DNA from 4 places in the Allohahella marinimesophila genome. Region 4 is predicted to be linked to each of the others. Evidence: predicted binding sites of a transcription regulator. Region 4 holds the regulator's gene; each other region holds the start of a gene.
The links. The regulator PhoB, encoded in region 4, activates phosphate uptake and scavenging genes when phosphate is short. The targets are predictions, from matches to a motif close to TGTCATANNNNTGTCANA.
Positions count from the first base shown of each region.

Region 1: the regulator PhoB is predicted to act here: its motif matches at 3,139-3,156, upstream of ABD735_RS13770 (bifunctional metallophosphatase/5'-nucleotidase).
Region 2: the regulator PhoB is predicted to act here: its motif matches at 2,569-2,586, upstream of phoU (phosphate signaling complex protein PhoU).
Region 3: the regulator PhoB is predicted to act here: its motif matches at 3,653-3,670, upstream of ABD735_RS13740 (PhoX family protein).

Region 1 is NZ_BAABBO010000011.1:341,564-347,494, reverse strand. Features, by position in the region: gene ABD735_RS13775 (sensor domain-containing diguanylate cyclase) at 1-876, opposite strand, end outside; gene ABD735_RS13770 (bifunctional metallophosphatase/5'-nucleotidase) at 1,032-3,050, opposite strand; gene ABD735_RS13765 (ExeM/NucH family extracellular endonuclease) at 3,212-5,842, opposite strand.
Region 2 is NZ_BAABBO010000011.1:260,892-266,822, reverse strand. Features, by position in the region: gene pstC (phosphate ABC transporter permease subunit PstC) at 1-302, opposite strand, end outside; gene ABD735_RS13405 (substrate-binding domain-containing protein) at 454-1,506, opposite strand; gene phoU (phosphate signaling complex protein PhoU) at 1,672-2,397, opposite strand; gene ABD735_RS13395 (RNA recognition motif domain-containing protein) at 2,694-2,963, shown strand; gene ABD735_RS13390 (hypothetical protein) at 2,956-3,861, shown strand; gene ABD735_RS13385 (glycosyltransferase family 25 protein) at 3,858-4,700, opposite strand; gene ABD735_RS13380 (hydantoinase B/oxoprolinase family protein) at 4,701-5,931, opposite strand, start outside.
Region 3 is NZ_BAABBO010000011.1:332,856-338,786, reverse strand. Features, by position in the region: gene ABD735_RS13750 (Lrp/AsnC family transcriptional regulator) at 1-262, shown strand, start outside; gene ABD735_RS13745 (CAP domain-containing protein) at 427-1,371, opposite strand; gene ABD735_RS13740 (PhoX family protein) at 1,534-3,573, opposite strand; gene ABD735_RS13735 (acyl-CoA dehydrogenase family protein) at 3,754-4,887, shown strand; gene ABD735_RS13730 (cation diffusion facilitator family transporter) at 4,862-5,896, opposite strand; gene ABD735_RS13725 (transporter substrate-binding domain-containing protein) at 5,893-5,931, opposite strand, start outside.
Region 4 is NZ_BAABBO010000014.1:98,330-104,260, reverse strand. Features, by position in the region: gene ABD735_RS15515 (VanZ family protein) at 282-650, opposite strand; gene cysZ (sulfate transporter CysZ) at 721-1,530, shown strand; gene phoR (phosphate regulon sensor histidine kinase PhoR) at 1,496-2,809, opposite strand; gene phoB (phosphate regulon transcriptional regulator PhoB) at 2,838-3,530, opposite strand; gene ubiA (4-hydroxybenzoate octaprenyltransferase) at 3,642-4,496, opposite strand; gene ABD735_RS15490 (chorismate--pyruvate lyase family protein) at 4,503-5,060, opposite strand; gene ABD735_RS15485 (hypoxanthine-guanine phosphoribosyltransferase) at 5,082-5,642, opposite strand; gene ABD735_RS15480 (rubredoxin) at 5,823-5,931, shown strand, end outside.

The DNA.
Region 1 (5,931 bases), on a different contig from region 4:
GTACAGCCAGGGACTTTTCCGCAGTTCCAGAAACTGGATGGTAAATATGGTCGCTGCCGTAAAGCCAAGACCAGAAGTGATGCCGTAGCTCATGAGCCTGAATTCGAGCCAATCCGGCCAGAGATAGAGGCCACCCACACCTGTCACGTTGGCCTGAAAAGCAGCAAGGGCAATGACGTACAGCACGTAAGACAGATAAGGCTTGTCGCGGGTCAGCAAGGCCAGCGACAGGTTGTAAAGCGCCATGACCCCCATGGCGCCGAAGAACAGACCCAGTAACAGATTGATACTGCTATCATATTCAAAGAATTCGGCCTGCGACCAAAGGTAGAGCGGCAGCAGGATGGTGCCATCCGACACCACTCTCATATAGACCGTACCGGCCTGGCCGGCTGCCAGCTGAAACGGAAACAGTTCATTTCGATGGGCCAGAGGTTGCAGCGCTTCCTCGACAAGTTGTCCGCTCGCCTGGTGCAGGACGCCATCATCTGTGACCAGGTAGAAGTCGAGTGAGGGAATCAGCGGCCAGGCGACTTCGATGACATAGTCTGCAGCCGTGGTCTGTTCATTGATCAGCGCGATACGTACCCAGGCCGGTTCAGTCTGATATCTCAAACTGAGCGCACCCTCGCTCTGGTGGGCCTGCCATGACACATCGTTATTGCCGGTCGACATGTCGTTCACTGTGAATTCGGAGCTTGCACCTGTGAAATAGCTGACATGGCCGCTCAGGTCGAAAGCGCCTTGCCCACGGTCCACCACCGGGGTCACAGCCGAGGCCAGCGAGCTAAAACTCAGGCACACCAACAGCAGCAGCCCGACATATAGCCGACTTGTCTTGAAGCCAATGTGAACGAGTTGTGCTGGAAACGACACTTGCTTACCGCCAAAACACTTAAACCAGTTTCATTAAGTGTAGCAATAACCAATATTTAAGCAGGTGAGCGCGAGGAGACTTACAGCAAGGGAACGCTAACGAAAAGCGCCAGGGGCTAGCCCTGGCGCGGGATATCTACTTTTGTAGTGATCTGTTACTGAACTGTCTGAATCCTGGTATCAACGACTGCTGGATCGGCAATCGAGTCAGCCATCGAGAACGGCGAGTTGGCATCCGGGTAGGTCGCTTTCAGGTATTCTGCCAGCGCATCCTGCTCAGTTCCGCTCGCTGCAAAGTCTGCAGCACCCGGATCGTTTGCCGACATGTCGATGCTGGTGAGCACTTCAGCATCGAGCACCAGGTCGACACGAGCAGGATTTGCCGTCGTGACACCAAAGCCGCCGTTGACAAGGAAATTGAGCGCGACCATGCGGAACGGCCCTTTGCCAGTATCCAAGACACCATCAGTCACTACAGCGGTGTTTCCGACCATCAGTGAGCGGACACGCTCCCCGGGCACTGTGACCGCACTGGTGGTCGCATCGACGACCTGAGCAATCGCTGATGGATCATAGGTGAAGCTCATACCACCAATCTGTGGAAAGGCGCCGCCTACGTTTTCTACTTCACTGACGGCAGTTTCCAATATGTCCTTGAGCTCCTGAGCCGTGACATCGATCAGGGTGAGACCGTTATTGAAGGCCAGTGCGCTCTCGATATCGAACTGTGATATATCGCCAGCTGCCTTGCCTGCAGCCGGGAAAGCCTGCGTAGAGACATAGGTCAGGTCATCTGGATTCGTGGAGCCTGCAGGATAGAAGAAGGTACCGATGTCAGAGCGGATACCGCCACCATTCTTGAACGAGATGTCGACAGCCGGATCTTGCAGGCGCGCATAGAACAGGTTGGCGTCGGCCGTCAGATTACCGAGATTGGTTTCCTCTGTTCTCACCGAACCACGCTGACCATTCAGGTATACGCTGGAGTTGCCCAGAATATTGCCTTCTTTCGCCAGCAGCACATCATTTACGGCGGTGACGACAGCGTCCACAGTGGCATTCGCTGTACCGTTCACAGCTGTGACAGTTTCCGCGTCAGCGACATAGGCTCCGCTTTCCGCAGCATTTATGCTTTCTTCGATCACGACACCATTGGCGTCAAAACCTACAACCAGGCGACCGAGATATTTGTAATCTGCATCCACGTTCACGAGGGCGACAGGCTGAGCAGCAGCCGAGTTGAAGAACAGTGGATAATCATCAGCGGCAACATCACCGGCCCGGAGACGGTCGGTGTCATCAGCCAGAAGCGTGTTCGAGCCGCCGGCAATAATGATGTCGACGTCACGAAGCAGGGTCGCCAGTTGCTTTTCAACCGCGATTTGCTGCATGTGCGACAGCAGTATGATCTTGTCGATTCCCGCTGCAGTCAGTGCATCCACTGAACTCTGGATGATGGCAGCCAGCTCGGGGATGGCGTCACTGGCTGGCAGTACTGTGACATCACCTGTGGATGTGATGACTTCCTGAGTTGGCGTCGTTGCCCCGACGAGACCAATCTGCTCGCCGTCAACGGTGATGACGGCTGATTTTGCCAGCGCGTTCGGAATAGTATCAGCAGCCTGACCATCAGCGACAACGAGTGGCGCAGTGTTGCTATCAGTGGAGAAATCCAGGTTGCTACTCAGGTAGGGAAACTGAGTGCCGGGGTAGTTGCCATCGGCCAGCAACAGGGTCGCAAATTCGCCGGGACCTGCGTCCATGTCATGGTTGCCTACGGCAGAAGCCTGCACACCCATGGCGTTGAGGAAAGCAATATCTGCACGGCCATTGCCAGGTTCGGCTACACCAGGCACGCCAGCAAATGATTCATCACTTGAGGCCGTGTAGCGCGAGCCTGGAATGATGTTGTCGCCTGAACTGACGAACAGGGTCTTTTCAGGGTATTCGGCGCGGAGGCCAGCCACGATGGCAGCGAAGCTGCTGACGTTCGCCAGCGCATCGGCGTTAGAGCCGTCGATATCGGCCATATGTAGAAGCTGAAGGGTAAAGCCTGCTGTTTCTTCGGTATCAGGCGCCGGGCGCTTATCGTCATCGTCGTCGTCGCTGCAGGCGCTCAGCGCGACAACGAGCAGTGCGCTCATGCCAAATGTTCTGAAATTCAGATAGTTCATCGTCTACTCCGTAAAGACCTTGCGCAAACCTTATGATCTGCTAAAGCGCAGAGTGTGCGGACGCGCTGTGACGGTTTTGTTGCACCTTCATGACGATTCCATGACGCACACACAAAAGCCTCCGAAGAGGCTTTTAATTACAGTGTTGATACAGCGAACTGTTAGCGAAGCAGACGCAGGAAGGCAAAGAAGTCTTTCAGCGTAATCCTGCCGTCACCAGTCAGATCGAACTGGGCATTGGTGTCAGTGACCTTGCGATACAGCTGACCAATGAGCGCAGCGAGATCCTTGCCGGTGATACGACCGTCCTTGTTGAAGTCGCCGACTGGCGTGGCTGGTGCAGCCGCTTCCAGATTCAGGGACACCAGGAAGGGGTCGTGGTCCGAACTGCGATATGGCCCGACTTCCGTGAAGCTGTAGCCTTCTGAGTCAGGGTAGAATCGCAGGGCCTGGTCGTACTGCAGCTGATAGGGCTCAGGCGCATTGATATTCCAGTGCGTTGCATCGACGATATCGTCGAGCATCGCGTCGTTCACCAGAATATGGTCGAGACTGCCTACCTGACCGCTACCGAAGAACCAGTACGAGAAGCCATTCGGGTCGAACTGCTCGGCAACATTCGTGTAGCCGAAAGTCTCTGTCACTTCGACCGATGCGCCACCGTCAGCTGCAGTATTCATAGCAGTCTTGATGGTGTAACCCCGCTCCGCAGGATCATATTCGGTCAGTATCGCGATTGGGTCTTCTGCACTGTAGGCATTGAGATCGCCCAGAATCATGAGCCGCTCTGGCAGGTCAGCGGATGTCATCGCTTCGCCAAGCGTGATCGCTGCAGACACTCTCAGCGCGTTACAGCTGCCCTGAGCCGTGTCGATCAAGGTAGGTGACGCGCCATCTTCGAGACACTGCGAGCCCTTCGACTTGAAGTGATTGACGGCCACTGCGAAACGCTCTTCGGTGTCGACATGACTGAAGCTCTGCAGAAGCGCCGTTCGCATCTGTACCAGATTGCCGTTTTCAAGGGTCTGAATCGGCATCGGGACCTCTTTTGCAATACCATCAGGTGTCACGACAGCAGGCCGATACAGCAAGCCGACCGCTATCGCATCAGTGCCCAGCAGGCCCCCATCAGCGGTAGCCACGAAAGCGAACTGCTCCGCTTCGGGGATATCGGCATTGACGGCATCGACGAGCGACTGAATGGCACTCGACTGGTCGTAACCATCGTTCTCGATTTCCATCAGACCGATGACATCCGCATCGAGTTTTCGGATGGCATCGACGATACGCGCCTGCTGCAACTCAAAGGCTTCAGGACTACTGGCGCCACGATTCGCCGAGTAGTCGAAGGACACGGTACCATCGGCCTGCACTTCACCATTGAAGTAGTTGAGCACGTTGAAGCTCGCGATGGTCAGATTGCCTGACTGAAGTTCTGGCAGCGCTTCACGAGTACCGATGACTACGACGGGTTCAGTGGGGTTGATCTTGTATTTGCCGAAGCTGAAATTCAGCGGACCCGCTGCAGAAACGATATCGCCAATTCTGATCGTGTTGCTGTAGCTGAACTGCGTATAGAAACTGAGCTCCGGTGGAAAGCTGGCTGCGCTGGTGTCTTCCAGGTAGACCTGATTTTCCGCATTGGCCGCGACGAGGGCTTCGTACTCGCTGGTGCCCGGTGCATACACATCCGTTGGCTGACGCTTGATCTCGTTGCTCAGACCCACTTCACCGAAACGCCAGAGATCGTTTACATCGCTTATTTTCAGATCCGCCACGCGAACTTGCATGCCTTCGAGAGACTCCAGATCTGCTCCGGCCTGAAGCGGCAGAGAAATCAATGTTGAGCTTGCCTCTGCCGTGACTGCACAGTCAACGATATCACTGACATCAGCCAGTTGGGTACGGCCGAAGAATTCGCCTACAGAGCCGGCCACGCGTGCGATATTGCCAACAACTGGCGCCTCGGCCGAGACGATGAAGAGGCCTTCAGAAGTGGCAGGGTCGCCATCTTCGTCAGCGACTTCTTCCTGAATGAAGAAGCCGTCTTCACGAACGGCGGTGACAAGACCTTCAACAATGACAGCGCTATCGACAAGTGGTGAACTGTTGCCACTGCCCTGAACCACGTGAATGAATGTAGCCGTCTCGCCACACTGTCCAGCGGCTACGCCACCTGTATCGCCGTCGTCGCCATCGCCATCGCCCGGATTCGCGCCATCGAGGCTGCCCAGACCGTCGAACGTATCCTGGGGAAACGCATCCCATTCGAGGGATGGATCAAACGCATCGTCGGCATTGGTGTCGCCAGCTGTAACATTGCTCTTTCGACGTAGCGTCTGGTTCTGGGTGCCATTGTTCGAATCGCCCCATTGACTGCCGGGATCCGTACCGATCTGGCCGATCGAGTCCACGACAACGCCGCCATTGAGCAAGGTGATGGCATCATCGCCGTTATAAAAGCTGGAGCCGCTGGTGAAATCAGCCTGGCCCAGAATTGTGTCGTTGGCTGCTGACGAAGCCACCACGTAGACCTCACCGGCAGGTACGGTGCCGGTCAGATTGAGCGTCGTGCCTGCTGTGAGTGAGCCATTGAAGAAGTACTGCACTTCATAGGCAGCCAGATCGATGTCTGCGCCGGTGGTATTGGCGATTTCGAGCGCCTTGTTATTGCTCGAGCCCTCGATATATTCCGAGATATAGAGGTCATCGGCTGCAGAGACACCAAAGGTCTGCGCTAAAAGAACAGCGACGGTGAGTGGCCGCAGTGCTGGGTGGAAGGTCTGTTTCATGGTGACTGCCTGTGTATTGTTTCTGGTCTTGCCGCTGAGGCACGAGCAGCACAGTCTGGCGACCTTAAGTAACAGAAAGATGACAGGTG
Region 2 (5,931 bases), on a different contig from region 4:
TTGCTGATCTGTGAAAGAATCAGGCTGGCCTCCCCGGGAGAATCGGGCCAGGCATCCTGAGGTAAAGATGCGATGACGATACCCTGGATGACCTTACCCTCAAAACCGGCCCAGATAGCCAACACAAGGAGAGCAGGAATGGCACACCAGAGCGCTGCGCGCGCCGCATAATAGAAGGGTAGAGCCTTGAGATTCCGGATGCCGCCAAGGGGCGCTGCCACAGCCCGGGATCGCATATACGCGAGTCCATAGGCAACCAAGGCAAGAATCAGAACAAGGGGCAGAAGAATGGCCGTCTGCATAACAGTCTCTGTATTAATGGCTTTAGGTTTACTGGGCGTCTATCTTGCCAGTTTGCAGCACAAAAATATTCATCAAAATGTAATAAAGGAACGCGACCCTGCTGCCCCGCGTTCCCCTTGTCGTCATCCATGACGTCTCAGTGATCGAGTTTTACAGCTCGTTACCAGTCATTGGCTCCAGGCTCTTAACTTTCTTGGCTATCTCCATACGCTGCTCACGTGGGAGCGGGATAAGACCTACATCAACCAGATAACCATTGTCACCCCAGGCGCCTTCGCTAGTGAACTCGCCAGCATATTCCTTGATACCTGGAACTACACCCACGTGCGCGTTCTTGATGTAGAACCACAGTGAACGGGCAACAGGGTATTTGTCGCTGGAGATGTTTTCTGGAGTCGGTTCCACGCCGCCGATAGTGGCCGCCTGAATCTGGCCAGTGTTTTCCATCAGGAAGCTGTAACCGAAGATACCGAGGGTTTCAGGATCCTTGGCAAGCCGCTGTACGATCAGGTTGTCGTTTTCGCCAGCTTCGACGAAGGGACCGTCTTCACGCATGCTGTGACATACGCTCTTGAACTTGTCCTCATTCTCGTCTTCCATTTTGGCGATCATGTCGAATTCCTTACAGCCACCTTCCATGGCGATTTCGACGAATGCATCGCGGGTACCGGAAGTCGGCGGCGGACCCATCACGTTGATTTCATAGTCTGGCAGGCTGGAGTCGATGTCGCTCCACTTCTGGTAAGGATTGGCAACCAGCTTCTTGCCGTCTTCGCTAGGCACTTCCTTGGCCAGAGCCAGGAAAACCTGCTTGAGCGTCAAATCAATCTTTTCAGCATCTTTAGAGTTCGCGATTACGATACCATCTGCCCCGATGCGGACTTCTGTGATGGCCTTGACGCCCTTGGACTGGCAGTTCTCAAATTCGCTCTTCTTCATACGACGCGAAGCATTAGTGATATCCGGATGCTGAGTACCAACACCTTCACAGAACAGCTTCAGACCGCCACCTGAACCGGTGGACTCGAGCTTGGGAGTCGGGAAATCGGTGTTACGACCAAAGCGCTCGGCAACGACGGTTGCGAACGGGTAAACAGTGGACGAACCTACGATGTTGATGGTGTCACGAGCCATGGCAGGTGCAGAGACAGCAGCGATGCCGCCGGCCAGTGCCACAGTTGTAAGAGCTGTTTTAAGTTTGATCACGTTGCGTCTCCAATTATCACTTTGACTTCATTTTTCGGATTTGTTTCACCGATGACTGCACGATAAAGGCAATATGTGACAACTTTGTTACAGTCTATCAGTCTGTTTGGATCAAGCCAGCGAAAGCACGTGTTTGTTTTTTGAAAGATGCCTGAATATCAACTATCGAGGGTTCTCTACTACGTTTTCGGCGACTTCCATGGGTGAATGACGTACGTCAGTGCCTTCGACCATGAAAATGACATGCTCGCAGATATTACCTGCGTGGTCGCCAATCCGCTCGAGGGCTCGCAAGACCCACATGACATTGAGGCAGCTACTGATATTTCGAGGATCTTCCATCATGAAGGTCATCACGGCGCGTGTAGCGCTGCGATACTCATTGTCGACTGCATCATCTTCCTTCATGACGGCAAGTGCCTTCTGCATATCGAAGGTCGCGAAGGCGTCCAGCGCATCGCGCACCATTCTGCCAACATGGATGCCGAGATGGCGAACTTCAAGGTAGCCTCTGGAGCTCTTGCCTTCCTGAGCCTGCACCATGGCCAGTTTGGCAATCTTTTTTGCCTCATCACCGATGCGCTCGATGTCAGCTACCATCTTCACGACGGCCATGACCAGGCGGAGATCGCTGGCCGTGGGCTGGCGCCTGACGATGAGCTGATAAGCCTCTTCATCGATGGCGAGTTCCATGGCATCGACTGCCTTGTCGCGCATCTTGACGGCCTTGCCCAGTTCACCATCATTGTTGATCAGGGCTTTCAGAGCGTCCTGCAGTTGCTGTTCGACCACTTCCCCCATGGCCAGTAAATCCTGTCTGATCGCGGCAAGATCGCTATTGAAACGGGCTGAAATATGCTGCAGGTGGCTATCTTTGTCAGTAGGCATTGTGCACCTCGTAAACGGGCGTGAAGGGTCATGAATCGAGCGTGTCATCAGCCAAAGCATCCGGTGATGTCGTCGGTGCGTCGACAACCCGTCCATTTGAAGAACTCGTCTGTAGCCGGGATGGTCGAATCCCGTACCTTGTTGAAGGGTAAAGGAGCCGTGTTACGGTTTTGCTACAGGTCGCTGACACTGACTCGCCATCCACTTCGTATCTGCTTCGTGGCGACTCCCAACTTCCCTGCTGGAAGCGGTATAATCCTGCTCGACCTCACTGTCATTACCTGGATACCCTGATCATGAAGCTGCTTGTACGCAATCTCGATCGCGCCACTACGGAGGCCGCCCTGCGTGAGCTGTTCGAACCCTTCGGCGCCATACAATCCTGTCGCCTGGTGCTCGACGCGGACACCGGGCTGTCGAAAGGCTTCGGATTTGTCGAAATGCCGAAGGTCGGGGATGCCAAGGCAGCCATACAGCGTCTGAATGGTTTCACGGTGGACGGACGAGCGATTCGCGTGAAGAAAGCGGAAGCGCCAACAGCAGAACCAGATGTAAAGGATGTTTAAGACGCTGCGGCGTCAACGGCGTCTTCGAGACACACAGGCGGAGAGTCTTCGTCTGCGACAGCAGATTCTGAGTGCTCAGCTGACTCTTGAAGCCATCAAGACCAGGCGATCTGGGGTCGGCAATGCCAAGCCGCACGATATCGTGGTCTCACTCACTACCTTCGACAAACGGATAGGCAATGTCTATTTGACCATCGAAAGCCTGATGCAGCAGTCGCTGAAGCCGGACCGTATCGTGCTGTGTGTATCCGAGGCCGATGTCACTGAGTCGAATCTCCCTGAGATTCTACACCTGCAGAAGAGTCGTGGGCTTGAAGTCCTGTTCTGCGAGCGTGACCTCGGCCCCTACAAGAAATTCTTTCATACCTTTCAGAAATATCCCGACAGCCTGATCATTACCGCAGACGACGATCTCATGTATCCCTTCGATTTCGTCGACATGCTGTATCGCGCCTGGCTGGCACGACCGGATGTCATTCATGCCCACAGAGCCCATCGCATGCTGTGCGACGCCACAGGTGGTGTGCTGCCTTATAAGTCCTGGGAGAAATCGACCGATCTGGCTGAGCCTTCGGCGCTGGTGTTTCCGACTGGAAACGGTGGCGTGCTTTATTTTCCTGGCGCTTTCGATGAGGAGGTGCTCAACGAACAACAGTTCATGGCGCTCTGCCCGGCCTCTGATGACATCTGGTTGAAGGCGATGAGCCTCAAGAACGGCACCTTATGCCAGCGAATTCAGGATCCGAGGGAGTTCGGTACACGCTTTGTCGTTATTCCCGAGTCGCAGACCCATGCGCTCAAGCGGTCGAACAAGTCCAAAGTTGATGGTAACGACGACAAACTCAAGGCCGTTCTTGACGCTTATGAGCTCTGGCCCCGGCTGACCCAGAGACCTTAGCGAATTCGAGGCGATCGCCCGATCGAGGCCGGCGGTTTCTTGCTGGTTGGAAAGAATGCCTCGCGATGCTTCAGGAGATATAGCCGTCTATGGACGCTGCGCTGCATCTTGATAAGGGTGCGATTGAGCTTCCCCCTCAACCGTGGCGTCACTGGCTCGAAATCAGGCTTGGGAATCGTTGTTGGCTTGGCCGTTTCCCAGATGATATGAGGCTCGACCACGAAACAGTGCAGCCCGGTTTCCCAATAGTGGTCATAGAGCTTGTCGATCGGCATGAAGATGCGACGACCGTAGCTGATCAGTTTCTCCATACCCTGCCGATTGATCAGCAGGCCCTGCCCCCCAAGCGTTCCCCTGAGTGGGCGTGTGAGCCAATAGGCCTGCTCACTGTTCTCGCTGCCAGCCAGCCCGCGCACCAGCTTTCGAGGCTGCCGCTTGAGCGCCATGAAACGGATGAATTCGAAGTCTACGGGCAGCTCGCGGAGCTCCGTGAGCACACTGTGAAAGGCAGGCTCGAGATGAACATCATCTTCGAAGAGACAAAGCTGTTCGATGCCCTCGTCATAGGCAGTTTTAATGGCCCTGAAATGTGAGAGGTAGGCGCCGACCTCGGCCGAACCGAGTGGGGTCATGCGGTAATGCATGGCGGCATCCTGATCCAGCCGCTCGTCTGGACGCAAATCCGGAAACCCACGCCGACCATCCACTGCAGAAAAGAACTCGGCTTCAATACCGGCCGCCTCGAGTTCGGCCCGCAGAATTTGCGCCCGTTCCATGGTGGGATCTAGCGTAATGATCTGGCAACTGAAGGTCTGCTGCCCTGGCCTGTCTGCTGTCACTTAAGCGTTCTCCTTGCCAAATCCGGCACCACCAGGGGTTTCAATTACAATCATGTCGCCAGCATCCACCGTCAGTTGCGCCCGACCGTCCAGCGGTACCGCACGCTCAGGCTCGGAAGCGGAATAGAGTGTGTTACGGCCGCAAGCCCCTGGAGCTCCACCGAGAGTGCCCTCCGGGGCTATCCGGCGCCGATTGCCAAGCAGGTTCACTTCCATGCGCTGCAGAAAGCGAATCGCACGGATGGCACCATCGCCACCTTGATGCTGACCGCCGCCACCAGACTCTGCGCGAATGCCGAAGCGCTCCAGCCGCACAGGATATCGGTGCTCGAGCACCTCAGGATCCGTTAGCCGCGAGTTCGTCATGTGGGTATGCACAGCAGACGCACCGTATCGTTGAAAGCTTGCGCCGTCACCTCCACAGAGCGTTTCGTAATACTGGAACTCAGCCGTGCCCCAGGTGAGATTGTTCATTGTCCCCTGCGCCGCCGCTTTGATGCCGAGTGCGGCGAACAAAGCGTCTACGATGACCTGTGACACCTCGACATTGCCTGCGACCACGGCGGCCCGATAGTCGGGATTTAACATTGAAGCCTTGGGCACAATGATCTGTAACGGTCTGAGACAGCCGTCATTCAGGGGGATCTGTTCCGTGACCAGGCAGCGGAACACGTACAGGACAGCCGCATGCACGACGGCCAACGGCGCATTGAAGTTGCTATCATGCTGAGGACTGCTGCCGGTAAAATCAATGCGCGCCGATCTTGCATCGACATCAATATCGATACTGACACAGACCCTGGTTCCATTATCGAGATGCTGAACGGATTCGCCACCTTTAAGCCGGCTGATAGCCGCTCTCACCGAAGCCTCCGCATTATTCTGGATGTGCGCCATGTAGGCAGCGCAGACCTGGAGACCGTACTGGCTGATCGTATCGAGCATCAGTCCGGCACCACGTTCGCAGGCCGCCAGCTGCGCCTGCAGATCGGCCAGCGTACATTCGATATTTCGCGCGGGCCACTCTCCGCGCTCGAATATTGATCGAATAGCTTCTGTCTGAAAGCTCCCGGCTCTGACGATAGGCAACAGGCTGAGCAGGACACCCTCTTCATCGATATGCCGCGAAAAGGCAGGCATGCTACCGGGCGTAATACCCCCTACATCGGCGTGATGACCACGCGCAGCCAGAAGGCAGATCAGCGTCTTGCCATCAGCAGCAAACAAGGGC
Region 3 (5,931 bases), on a different contig from region 4:
CAGCATGGACAGGCATACACCAGAGCGTTTCGAGGCGTTCGTAAAGCAGATCGAGGTACTTGAGGAAGTGCAGGAGTGCTATCTCATTACCGGACAGGAGGCCGACTACATGCTCAAGGTCGCCATACCGGACATGGACCACTATCAGGATTTTCTGCTGAACAAGATCACCCGAATTCCTGGCGTCAGCGGCGTGCATTCGAGCTTCGTCCTGCAGCGGGTGCTGGACAGGACGAGCCTCCCACTGAGTTACCTACCTTGAATAGTGAAAGCTCTTCAAATTCTGCTGAAGGCCGGTCGCCACACCTTTCACTCGACTAAGCAAGGGCGCATGTCCCTCAAGGGCAGCAATACTGTCACCGGCATGCCTGGGCGACGCCATTTAAACTGTCTACACGCGAATAGGCGTATGAAGACTATCTGGCCCTATGGTCGGGGACGCGCGAAATTCTGCACCCAATAACGACTGTACGCTGCAGTACCCGGTTCCGCCGTGGCAAGGGCGGCTCCCAACTGCGTGACACCGCTGCTCATGATATTCCGACAGTGCCCTTCGCTGGCCAGCCAGCCATTCATGGCCGTACCGACGCTACTCTGTCCCGCAGCTATATTCTCTGCCGCTGCGCTCCAACTGTAGCCAGCGGCGGTAATCCGCTCACTCATGCTCGACCCGTCACTGCCGGTATGGCTGAAGATATTATTGTTGACCATGTCACGGGCATGTCTGGTGGCTGCACTATCTAGCTGGCAGCTCCAGCTGAGGGCTGGCACGGCACCATGACTTGTGCCACCGCAGGACCTGGCCGCCGCACGCGCCTTGTTCACGGCGTCGAGCATCGCAAGATCGGTACTGTTCATGCAGTCATCAATTGTGCTCTGACTGGTCGAACCCACGTTCGGGGCAGTGCGAAAGGTCCACTCGTGGGCCTTCATGGACTCTCCGTTCTCCGCCATCAAGCCATCGGAAAGGCTGACTGTATAGCGCGTATCAGCTGCTAGCGACACACTTGGCACGAGGGTGACTTCCCGCTCGCCGGCCTCATACTGAAGGTCAATGATCACTGGGATGACACCGTTGCTCAGTCGAATATGCTGGCCGGTTACAGTGCTGGCTATGAGGGACTGGTTGAACAGGATTTTCACGCCAGCGTTCAGGGCGCGATTTGTGCTGTCACGGGCGGGGCTGGAGGATGTGACTGAAAAGCTGCCGGTGGAGACCTGTCTGTCATCGACAGGCACCGCCGAATTGCTGCCAGAACCATCGCCGGGAACGGTTGGCGTTGAGCCGGACAGGTCATCCGACCCGCCAGCAGAGGAACCACCGCAAGCCGTGAGCCACTGAAGCGCAGACAGCAGCGCGACCGCGCTCAAACGCTTTCTCCACATGTTCAACAAAGCCAACCCTCAAGAATGAAATATGATCATATTCTGAGTATAGGCTTCGTATGAACGGTGTCCGGCTACTCGCGGCGAATATTAGGTCAAATTGTGAACTGGTGCATCTGCCGGATGGCCTTCAGCACCAGTACCTACTCAAACCCCTATTGGTCCGCCATCGTTCCTGCGTACAACCACTGTGGCAGCACGTGGCCTTACGGTGACGCCCTCTGGCGTGACTTCCGCTGCATTGTCGCTGAATGGCCAGTTTCCTGGATGCTGGATGTTGACGAAGAAAGTCGTGTAATCAGGCGTGTAAGCAAGGCCTGTTACTTCACAGCCGTTCGGGCCAACGAAGAACCTGCGTACTTCACTCTGATTCGAGCTGTCTACTACGCGCTGATCGTTATTGCCGTCACGCAGCTTGGAAGGGATGACCGCCAGCATCTGATCGTTGGTCTCTTCTGTCACCGCATCGGCGCCGTTGTCGGTCTGAATCCACATGATGCCGCGCGGATCAAAGATGAGGCCATCTGGGCTCGCGAACTGGTTGGCATCGGTGAGACCGGACCGGTTGGTGTCAGCGTCACCATCTGCTGGCGAACCGAAGATAAAGATATCCCAGTTGAAGCGGTCGACGCCATCTTCGTTCCAGCGAACGATATGACCGAACTCGTTCTGGATCCTTGGATTCGGCGAGTTGGGCTCTTCACGATCGGTATTATTGGTAAGGGTGAAGTAGACGGTACCGTTGATGGGATCGACTGCCACCCACTCAGGTCGATCCATTGGCGTGGCACCTACGGCATCAGCAGCGCCAGGTGTATTCAGGATAATATCGGCCTGAGTGGCGAACAGACTACCTAAAGTCTGGCCATCAGTCGTGACACTATCGAGCGTCAAGGGCAACCAGTCACCTGTGCCGTCTGCATTGAAACGCGCCACATACAATGTGCCCGCATCCATATATTTCGCACCAGTTGCCAGGCGATCAGCGGGGTTTGCGTCAGCGGCCGTCCACAGCGCATCAGAAACGAATTTGTATATGTATTCGAACTGGGCATCGTGACCGGCATAGCTGACTACAGGCTCGCCTTCGACCAGCGGTCCGAAGCTGCGGCTTTCCTGTCTGAAGCGGCCCAGGGCAGTACGTTTCACAGCCTTGGCTGTCGGATTGTAAGGATCGATCTCGACCGTATAGCCAAAACCATTAGCCTCGTTGCGGTAATCTTCGAGCGCGGAAGCGCCTGTCGGCGTGTTGTCGAAGCGGGCAAACTCCTGATCCACTTCTGATGGATCTCCTGCCAGGTGGTGCCAGCCGTAGCGGGTACCGTCATCTGGCAGGCCAAGCCGATCCTGGTCAGCGGGTCGGCTTGACGCCGAGTTCATGAAATAGCCAGGCCAGTTCTCTTCACAGGTCAGGTACGTGCCCCATGGGGTCGCACCATTCCCACAGTTGTTGGAGGTGCCGCGGGTCACATCACCAGCTGGCGAGTATCGTGTCTGGAGCACTGGAGAGTTACGTAGCGGGCCTGCGATATCCATTTCGGTAGCGTGGGTAAAACGTCTGTTCAGTGGATCGTTCTCTACCACTTGCCATTCGCCGTTGACCAACTGCACACGAACGACGCATACACCGTGAGCGTTGATTTCCTTGCGGATCTCTTCGGCGCTGGTACGCAGCTCTGTTACCGGATCGATGGTAGGTCCGTCGGGGTGCAGCGCGTTGGCATCGATATACTCATGGTTGATCACAAGCAAACCGTCTGTGGAGCTGCCGTCGATGGGGAAGAAATGCATGCCGTCATGGTGCATGCCGACCGCATTTTCCTGGTCAGATGCAGAGTTGGTGCCGTCAGCCTTAAACGCCTGAGCAGTGTTGTTCAGTGGTGTGCCCCACGGCGCAAGCACGCGGGCATTGTAGCCTTCAGGAACGACCACGGCATCGGTCTTCGAGCCAGGAATGGAGTTGAAGCCAAGCGTCTCGCTGCTGCTACCGAGCGTGCCGCGAACTGCTGAAGACTTGTCGTCATCGCTACAGCCGGTCAGGCCGAATCCTGACAGCAGTGAAAGGCCAGCTACCCCAAGACCACCTTTGATGAGGCCGCGGCGGGACAGATGCTTATCGAGTACCGACGCAAATGCTTCGTTACCGCTGAGGTTATAAGTCTTGGGATCAAAGGTTGCCTTGCTCATGAACAGCTCCGACGGGGCGATATCTAGTGTATTGGAGGAGCCAGAGTAGGTAGCGAAAGTGACAGAACGGTTGAGTTAATGTGACATTTTCATGGCAAATACAAACCAAGCGCTTGCTTGGTTTTTGGGTGATTGATAAGCTGCGACTCACCTGTTTCGACGATGAAGGACTTCCGCCCCATGCCATTTGATGACGCCCACAGCCAGGTCAGGCACACCGTCAACCGATTCGTGCAGCAGCACATTCTGCCCTTTGTCCATGAGTGGGAAGAGGCTGGTACATTCCCTCGTGAGCTTTACGAGACGGCAGGTGAGGCTGGCATCCTTGGTATTGGCTATGCAGAACGGTGGGGTGGTAGTGGGGAAAATGACGTTTTCATGAAGATCGCAGCCTCCGAAGAACTCATGCGGTCCGGCTCGGGCGGCCTGGTAGCTGGTCTGGGTTCGCTCGACATTGCACTACCGCCCATAGCCAAGTGGGCGAAGCCTGCCTTGAAGGAACGCATCGTTCCCGAAGTGCTGGCCGGCAGAAAAATTGCCGCGCTGGCGATCACTGAAGCTGGTGGCGGCTCGGATGTGGCCAGCCTGGCCACCCGAGCGGTACGGGAAGGCGATCATTATCGCATCAACGGCAGCAAGACCTTCATCACAAGCGGAATCCGCGCTGACTACTACACGGTGGCCGTGCGAACCGGAGGCGAAGGTCATGGCGGCATCAGTCTGATTGTCGTAGAACGCGACACACCGGGCTTCACACGCGGCCAAAACCTGAAAAAAATGGGCTGGTGGGCCAGCGATACCGCAGAATTGTTCTTCGACGATTGCCTAGTGCCTGCCGACCATCTCATCGGCGTCGAAAACGCAGGCTTCGTGGCGATAATGGCGAACTTTCTGATGGAACGCCTGTCACTGGCCATCATGGCTTACATGACGGCTCAGCTGGCCTACGACGAAGCCCTCGCTTATGCGAAGCAACGGCAGGCTTTCGGCAGACCGATCAGTCGCTTTCAGGTGCTGAAGCACAAGCTGGTGGACATGGCTTCGCAGGTGGAAATTGCCCGCCAGTACACCTACTACGCCGCCGAACTCATTCAGGCCGGCAAGAACCCGGTGAAGGAGATTTCGATGGCCAAGAATCTCGCCACTGATGCGGCCGACTCAGTCACGCACGAAGCCGTGCAAATTTTTGGTGGCATGGGCTACATGCGTGGGACACTGGTGGAGCGTCTCTATCGTGACTCCCGAATCCTGTCAATCGGCGGCGGTACCCGTGAGATCATGAACGAGATCATTGCGAAACAGCTGGGCCTCTGATCCGACTGCCCGCCTTTTGATCCTCGCCACTTGGCCGGTCAACGTCCTTTAATGTGCCGATAGGCGCATCAAGAGAGACGACCGGCACCAGCACAATATCATGGACGCGCCAGTTCAGCTTTCGACAGCTGATCGTAGCCTCGTGGAGTTTTCGGGTCAGTTGTGTGTCGTCATTGATTCGAATGAAGGCCTCGCCAAAGTAGACATGGCCGTCTTCACGCATCCGCACCTGAGCATCATCGATCCAGGCCATCTGCTTCAGATGTCGACTGACCTGGCTGGGCAGGTCATCGCTACCCGAACGGTCGACCTGCTCGGGCGACTCATCCATCAGATCCAGTACAACCTGCTTCAGATTGCTCCAGCCATCCCTGAGAATAGACGTGGAAATGGCGGCAGCCGCAACGGCGTCGGCCCACCAGTAGCCCAGCCCGACACCTGTTATACCCACCATTGCCGCGGCAGCCGTCATCCAGTCGGCCTTGTTCATATCGGCGTCGGCATATAGCACCTTGTCGTGAATCTTTTCCGCCAGCGGCATTTTTGCCCGCCCGAGAAAGAATGGTGGAATAGCCCCCCAGATCAGCACGGGATACATCGCCCAGCCTTGCCAGAAGGTCGTGCCGGCAATCGTCATGCCGCCGATCGTTGGATGTTCCTGCATTACGAGCTTGCTCAACGCGTCGTACAGTAGCAGCGAACCCATGGTGAACAGGGCTATCGATGCGCACAGGAAGGCGATGGACACTACGCGGTGATATCCATAGGGAAAGCGGGCATCGGGCGTCTTGTGAGCGAACCGGCTGGCAACAAGCAAAACGACCGGCGGGATCAGGCTCAGCATATCTTCCATCCAGGCTGTCTTCATGGCCTGTGAAGAACCCATCGTCAGGTACATCAGTACGATCACGGAAAGGAGATAGGCGATCGTCCACCACTCGAGGCGGCGAGCCTTCCGCATCGCCTCGGTCTGTTCAGGGGGAAACTCGAACCCGGTGCCTTTTTTCATCGCTCCATAATCTCCTTTGCAGGTGGACTATTGAG
Region 4 (5,931 bases):
TCCATTTGCATACTCTTTAGAGTTTGCGTGGTGAAACACCTTGCGGGGCAACCATCCTGGCTCTTCCTTATTCCCTGTCGTCCTGACAAGAGACATATTACGCCAATTGCGATGACATTTTCGCGACAAAACTTATGCTTTCCACGAAAAATGTGGCTCAGGAAAATGGCTGAATATTTAATTTTATATAAATCAAATGGTTAGCTAAGAATTTCGAGTGATGACATCTGATTTGAAGGGGCAAAATTTCAGTAATGACCTACAGCGCTGTAAGAGATCTCTTACAGCTTGTGGCTCGGTCGCATCAAGCGTCCGGCCAAAGGAAGGCCGGCGAGGATGCCAGCGGCATCGGCCAGGAGATCGCCGGCACTGGCCATCCGCCAGCTGGTCATCCCCTGCATCAGCTCCATCAGGCCGCCATATGCTAGCAGCGCCAGCGCCAGATAAGCTACGGGAACACTTTGATGGGTCAGTCTGCCGGCAAGGGCAATCAGTAAAAAAAGTAGAAAATGCATGAGCTTGTCGGCGTGCGCGAATCCCTGTTCGCCACTTTGTGGCAGCAGGGCCAGTGTCAGAATGACTGTCAGCGCAATATAGAATCCGTAGCGACTGGGAGGCTTCTGGCCCAGGGCAGTCAGTCTGTCTATCATGTGCAACGAAATTCTCCTCAGTTGTCGCCACAAGGCGGTTACTTTCTGTGCTTACCAAGGGGCGATCAGTTTGAATTCTTCATTTTCCCGCGGCGCCGGTTACATCAGTAGCGGCTTCAAAATCATTCGGCGGCCAGGCCTCAGGCTTTATGTGTGGCTGCCAATCTTTCTCAACCTCATCGTGTTTTCCGTGCTCACCTATGCTGCTGTGACCTATACGGATCTTTGCTTTGCCTGGCTAATGGGGTTTATGCCTGAATGGCTGCTTTTCCTGGAGTGGCTATTGTGGCTGGTGTTCGGCGTTCTATTGTTGCTGGTGTATTCCCAGACCTTCGTATTGTTGGCCACCCTCGTTGGCGCCCCTTTCTACGCCATTCTGGCCGAACGGGTTGAACAGCAGGAGCGGGCCGCTCGAGGTGGTCCAGTTGAAAAGAGCATTACGCAGCCGAATACTGTAGCGCAGTTGGTAAAGGTGTTGCCTCTGGCGCTGGCGAGGGAGACGCGAAAGCTGATGTATTACCTGCCCAGGGCGCTACTCCTGCTGATCGTATCTTTCATACCCGGCATCAATACGGTGGCCCCTCTGTTATGGCTTGCTTTCTCAATGTGGATGCTGGCGGTGGAGATGGTCGATTATGCCGTTGATCAGAATGGTCTTCCCTTCATACGTGTGTTGACGGTGCTGAAGCGAGCCCGGATGACGAGTTATGGCTTTGGAGGCACTGCCTTGGCAGCGACCTATGTGCCGATACTGAATCTCTTCATACTGCCGGCAGCAGTTGCCGGTGGCGTGCTGTTCTGGCTGGATAGTCAGGGTGTGACCGATACCACTCCGGCGACGCCAGCTAGTGCACCTCCAGAGCGACTTCGGGCTCCCTGATACGCTCGATGGGGAACAGACAGGCAAAACAGCTGCCTTCACCAGGGCGGCTGCTGATATCCAGCCTGGCATCGTGGTTGAGCAGTACGTGCTTGACTATGGCCAGGCCCAGACCCGTGCCACCGGTGCCCGTGTGCCGTGATGGATCGGCACGGTAGAAGCGTTCGGTCAGCCGCGGAATATGGATGCTGTCGATGCCTATGCCGGTGTCTGTAACGCTCAGCACCGCATGGCGTTTGGTCAAATGCCACCGGATATCGATACATTTACCCTCGGGCGTGTATTTGACGGCGTTGAGTACCAGGTTCGAGAATGCGCTGTGAAGCTGGGTTTCGTTACCGTACAACCTGGCATCGCTCTCCACCGCCAGGCTTATCTTCAGCACCTTGTCTCCGGCTACCACCTTCGCCGAATCGAGAATACGCAGGAGCAGGTCATGCATGTTCACTGGCAGTTGACGAATTTCGCCGCCTTCATTCTCGATTTTCGACAGCAGCAGCAGGTCGGTCACCAGTGCCTCCATACGTCGTGCCTGGGTCTGCATCTGTGAGAGCGCACGTTGCCGGCGAGGGGCAAGATCGGCCCCGGTATCGATGAGCGTTTCGAGATATCCGCTGATAACGGTGAGGGGTGTCCTGAGTTCATGCGACACATTCGAGATGAACACCTGGCGTACACTTTCAAGTTGCTTGAGCTGGGTCACATCCTGAATCACGATCAGCCGGTCGTCTTCACCGAAGAGGGTGATGTGCACCTTCAGCTGCATCTGTGGTTTTTTGGGTGCGCTGAGCAACAAGGGATCGTCGTAGGCTTTTGAAAAGAAATACTGCTTGAAGCTGGGGTCCCTGACCAGATAGTGAATGGTCTGGCCGGTATCGTTTGGCTTGCGAAGGCCAAGCATGTCTGCCGCAGCGCTGTTCCACCAGTCCATGACACCGTCGCTGTTGGTCAGAATGACCCCGTCTTTCAGGGCATTGGTGGACTGCTGGATACGATTGAGCAGGGCCTGTAATCGGGCCTGCGCTTTGGAGTGTTCGGCCTGAAGGCGAAGGATCGAGTCGAAAATCCGACCCCAGAGGCCGTGACTTTCAGGAGGCTCGGATTCACCTGGCTGCTGAAGCCAGCTAGCCAGGCGATACACCTGGCGCAAGCTCCAGAGCAAGTAGAGCACTATTGCAGCGAAGGTCAGTGCCAAAGGCTGCCCGATGAGCAGGCCCAGTGGCAGGATGACCAGGAAAAAAATGACCAGAGGCTGAACGATCAGCTCAGAAATTTTCAATCGTTACTACCCATAGCCATCGCTGTCCTCATGCCGCCTTTGTCGAGAAGCGATAGCCTGTGCCGCGAACCGTCTGTATCAGTGAATAGTGGTTGGGTTCAAGGGCCTTGCGAAGTCGTCTGATATGCACATCGACCGTGCGTTCCTCGACATACACATTGCCACCCCAGACCTGGTCCAGCAGCTGGCCACGGGTATACACGCGCTCCTGGTGCGTCATGAAGAACTGCAGGAGCTTGTATTCGGTTGGCCCCATCGCAACAGCCTGATCATTGATCGTCACCCGGTGACAGACCGGATCGAGCTTGAGATCATTGATCTCGATCGGAGTTTCCATGCCAGCCACAACGGTGCGGCGCAGTACCGCCTTCAGACGTGCTACCAGCTCACGAGGAGAAAAAGGCTTGGTGATGTAATCATCCGCACCAACTTCCAGCCCCTGAACCTTGTTATCCTCTTCGGTCTTGGCGGTGAGTATGATCAGGGGAATGTCCGCCGTTCCCCCGTCCCGTTTCAACCGGCGCGCAAATTCGATACCGCTCGTTCCAGGCAACATCCAGTCGAGCAGGATGATGTCCGGCCGATGGTCCACGATAATACTATGGGCCTCAGCAGCATCGCCGGCTTCCCAGTAACCGTAATCGGCCATTTCAAGTGCAACAGCAATCATCTCTCGAATTGCAGGTTCGTCGTCGACAATCAGAACATTCTTGTTTGGCATTCCTCGCTCCAGTCAGGCAAAGCAGCTGGGGACCATTACAGCGAGGAAGTATGACACTTTAATGACAGATGCGCCCGTCAGGTGCTGAAACATGGAAAATCATTGCCGTGATCAGCTGAGTGCCACTAGTGTTCCAGCAAAAATAGCGAGACCGACAAAATTATTGTTTTTGAAGGCCTTGAGACACATGTCCCGTTCCCGATAACGTATTAGATGCTGCTGATACACGAACAGGGTGGCCGCGATCACTACCGCGAGGAAATAGGCGGCGCCGAGCGCATTGGTGACACCAATGATGATCCAGACAAGCACGCAGAACGATTGCAGGGCGGCGATGATCATCTTGTCTGCTTCAGCAAACAACACCGCCGTCGACTTCACGCCAATGCGAAGATCATCGTTCCGATCCACCATGGCATATTCTGTATCGTAGGCGACCGTCCAGATGATGTTGCCCAACATGAGCCAGATAGCAGTTTCACCGACAGGGACGCCTTCTGCAGTGAAAGCCATGGGTATGCCAAACGAGAAAGCGATGCCAAGCACCACCTGGGGAAAATGGGTGTAACGCTTCATGAAGGGATACAGCATGGCGACTCCGAGCGCGCCAAAAGCCAGCTTGATGGTGGCTGGGTTGGTCAGGAGCACGAGCAGAAACGCCAGCGCAATGAGCGCGAGGAAGCAGGCCCAGGCGTGATAGCTCGTCAACCGACCTGTGGCCAGAGGGCGTTCTGTCGTGCGCGCCACGTGGCCATCAATGTTGCGATCCGCAAAATCGTTGATGACACAGCCTGCAGATCGCATCAGCGCGACGCCTGCCGTGAAAATCAGGATGTTGGCCAGGGTTGGCTGCCCGTCGCCAGCGAGCCAAAGGGCTGTCAGAGTGGGCCAGAGCAACAGCAGGATCCCCACTGGCTTGTCCAGGCGCATAAGCTGAACAAAGGCCAGGGCCTTGTCACGATTCACAGACGGCTACTCCTCTGTTGTGCAAAAGTTGAAATCCCCGGCGAAGAACTCGGCTACTAAAATAGGTTTCTGGTTCGGGAAAAACAAGGACCTGCGAGCGTGTAGCCTCTCCGATCCTGGCATCGACGTACGGACCTGGGCTACTTCGATGTCGCCTCGTGCCACGCCGCAGCCGCTGAACAACACATCGGCCAACGGTCTTTCATTCAGCGTGAGCAAACGACGATTGCTACCGGCCAGGCTGCTCCAGGGAATGACGGTTCGAGCATAGACGGCTGCGTGACCATCGCAGCAGAGGATGACCTCCCTGACGATGGCCGTATGCACCCGCACATTGCAGGCGCTGGCAAAGATACGGCGCTCATGGTTATAGATACTTCGGGTTTCGGAGGCGAGCCTGATCACCCTGAACGTTTCGGCGCGACGCTTGAGTCTTGCCGTCAGTGAGCCCCGGTCCAGCAACCATCGTAATTCATCGGGGTAGCGATTCCGGTTCGTGATTTGCTGGCCCTGTCGCCAGCGAACGCCAGCGAGGGCCAGCGGAAGAGATGTCGTCAGTTGCAAGTTTCGGCCCCGGAAACAGCGTTAGAGATCGTCCGGATGCACCGCATGGATGCCGCCCGTATTTCGCCAGTAGCCACGATAATCCATACCCGAGCCGAATACATAGCGGTCTGGCACCTGCAGGCCAGTAAAATCACAGCGCTGCCCTGGAAAGGCCTTGCGGTCGTGAGTCTTGTCGACCAGAACAGCGGTATAGACGGCCTGAGCTCCAAGCTCCTGAAGATGTCTCTCCACTTCAGCGAGGGTATGTCCTTCATCGAGAATGTCATCGATAACAACTACGGTGCGATCTTTCACATCCTGCTGCGGCGGCACTTTCCACTGCAGGGTGTCGCCCGAGGTGGTATTGCGATAGCGGGTGGCATGGAGATAGCTGATTTCGAGTGGAAAATCGAGATGTGCGGCCAGTCGGCCAACGAAGACGACAGCGCCGGTCATGACGGTCATCAGCAGCGGGTTACTGTTCGCCAACTCTGCGGTCATCTCGGCAGCAACCCGGACGATAGCCTGTTCGGTTTCGTCGAAAGTAAAAAGACACTCCGCCCTCTGACGTATTGCCATGAAGTGTTCAAGATCTGTCATGATGTGGGCCTGTCGATTGATGTCGAAAACGACGGATTTAAAATGTAGGATTGTCCTACGATTTCGTCCGGGTCTTCTCTGCCTGTCCTGGCTCGGGGCAGTGTAACCAGAGTCACCGGTTAAATACATGATGAAAGCCAACCCTGAATTGAAGAGGGAATGGCAAGTACGGGAGAAACCATGCGTAAGTGGCAGTGTGTCGTATGTGGATTGGTCTACGACGAGGCTGAAGGCTGGCCAGATGACGGAATAGCGCCGGGCACAACCTGGGAAAATGTGCCGGAGGACT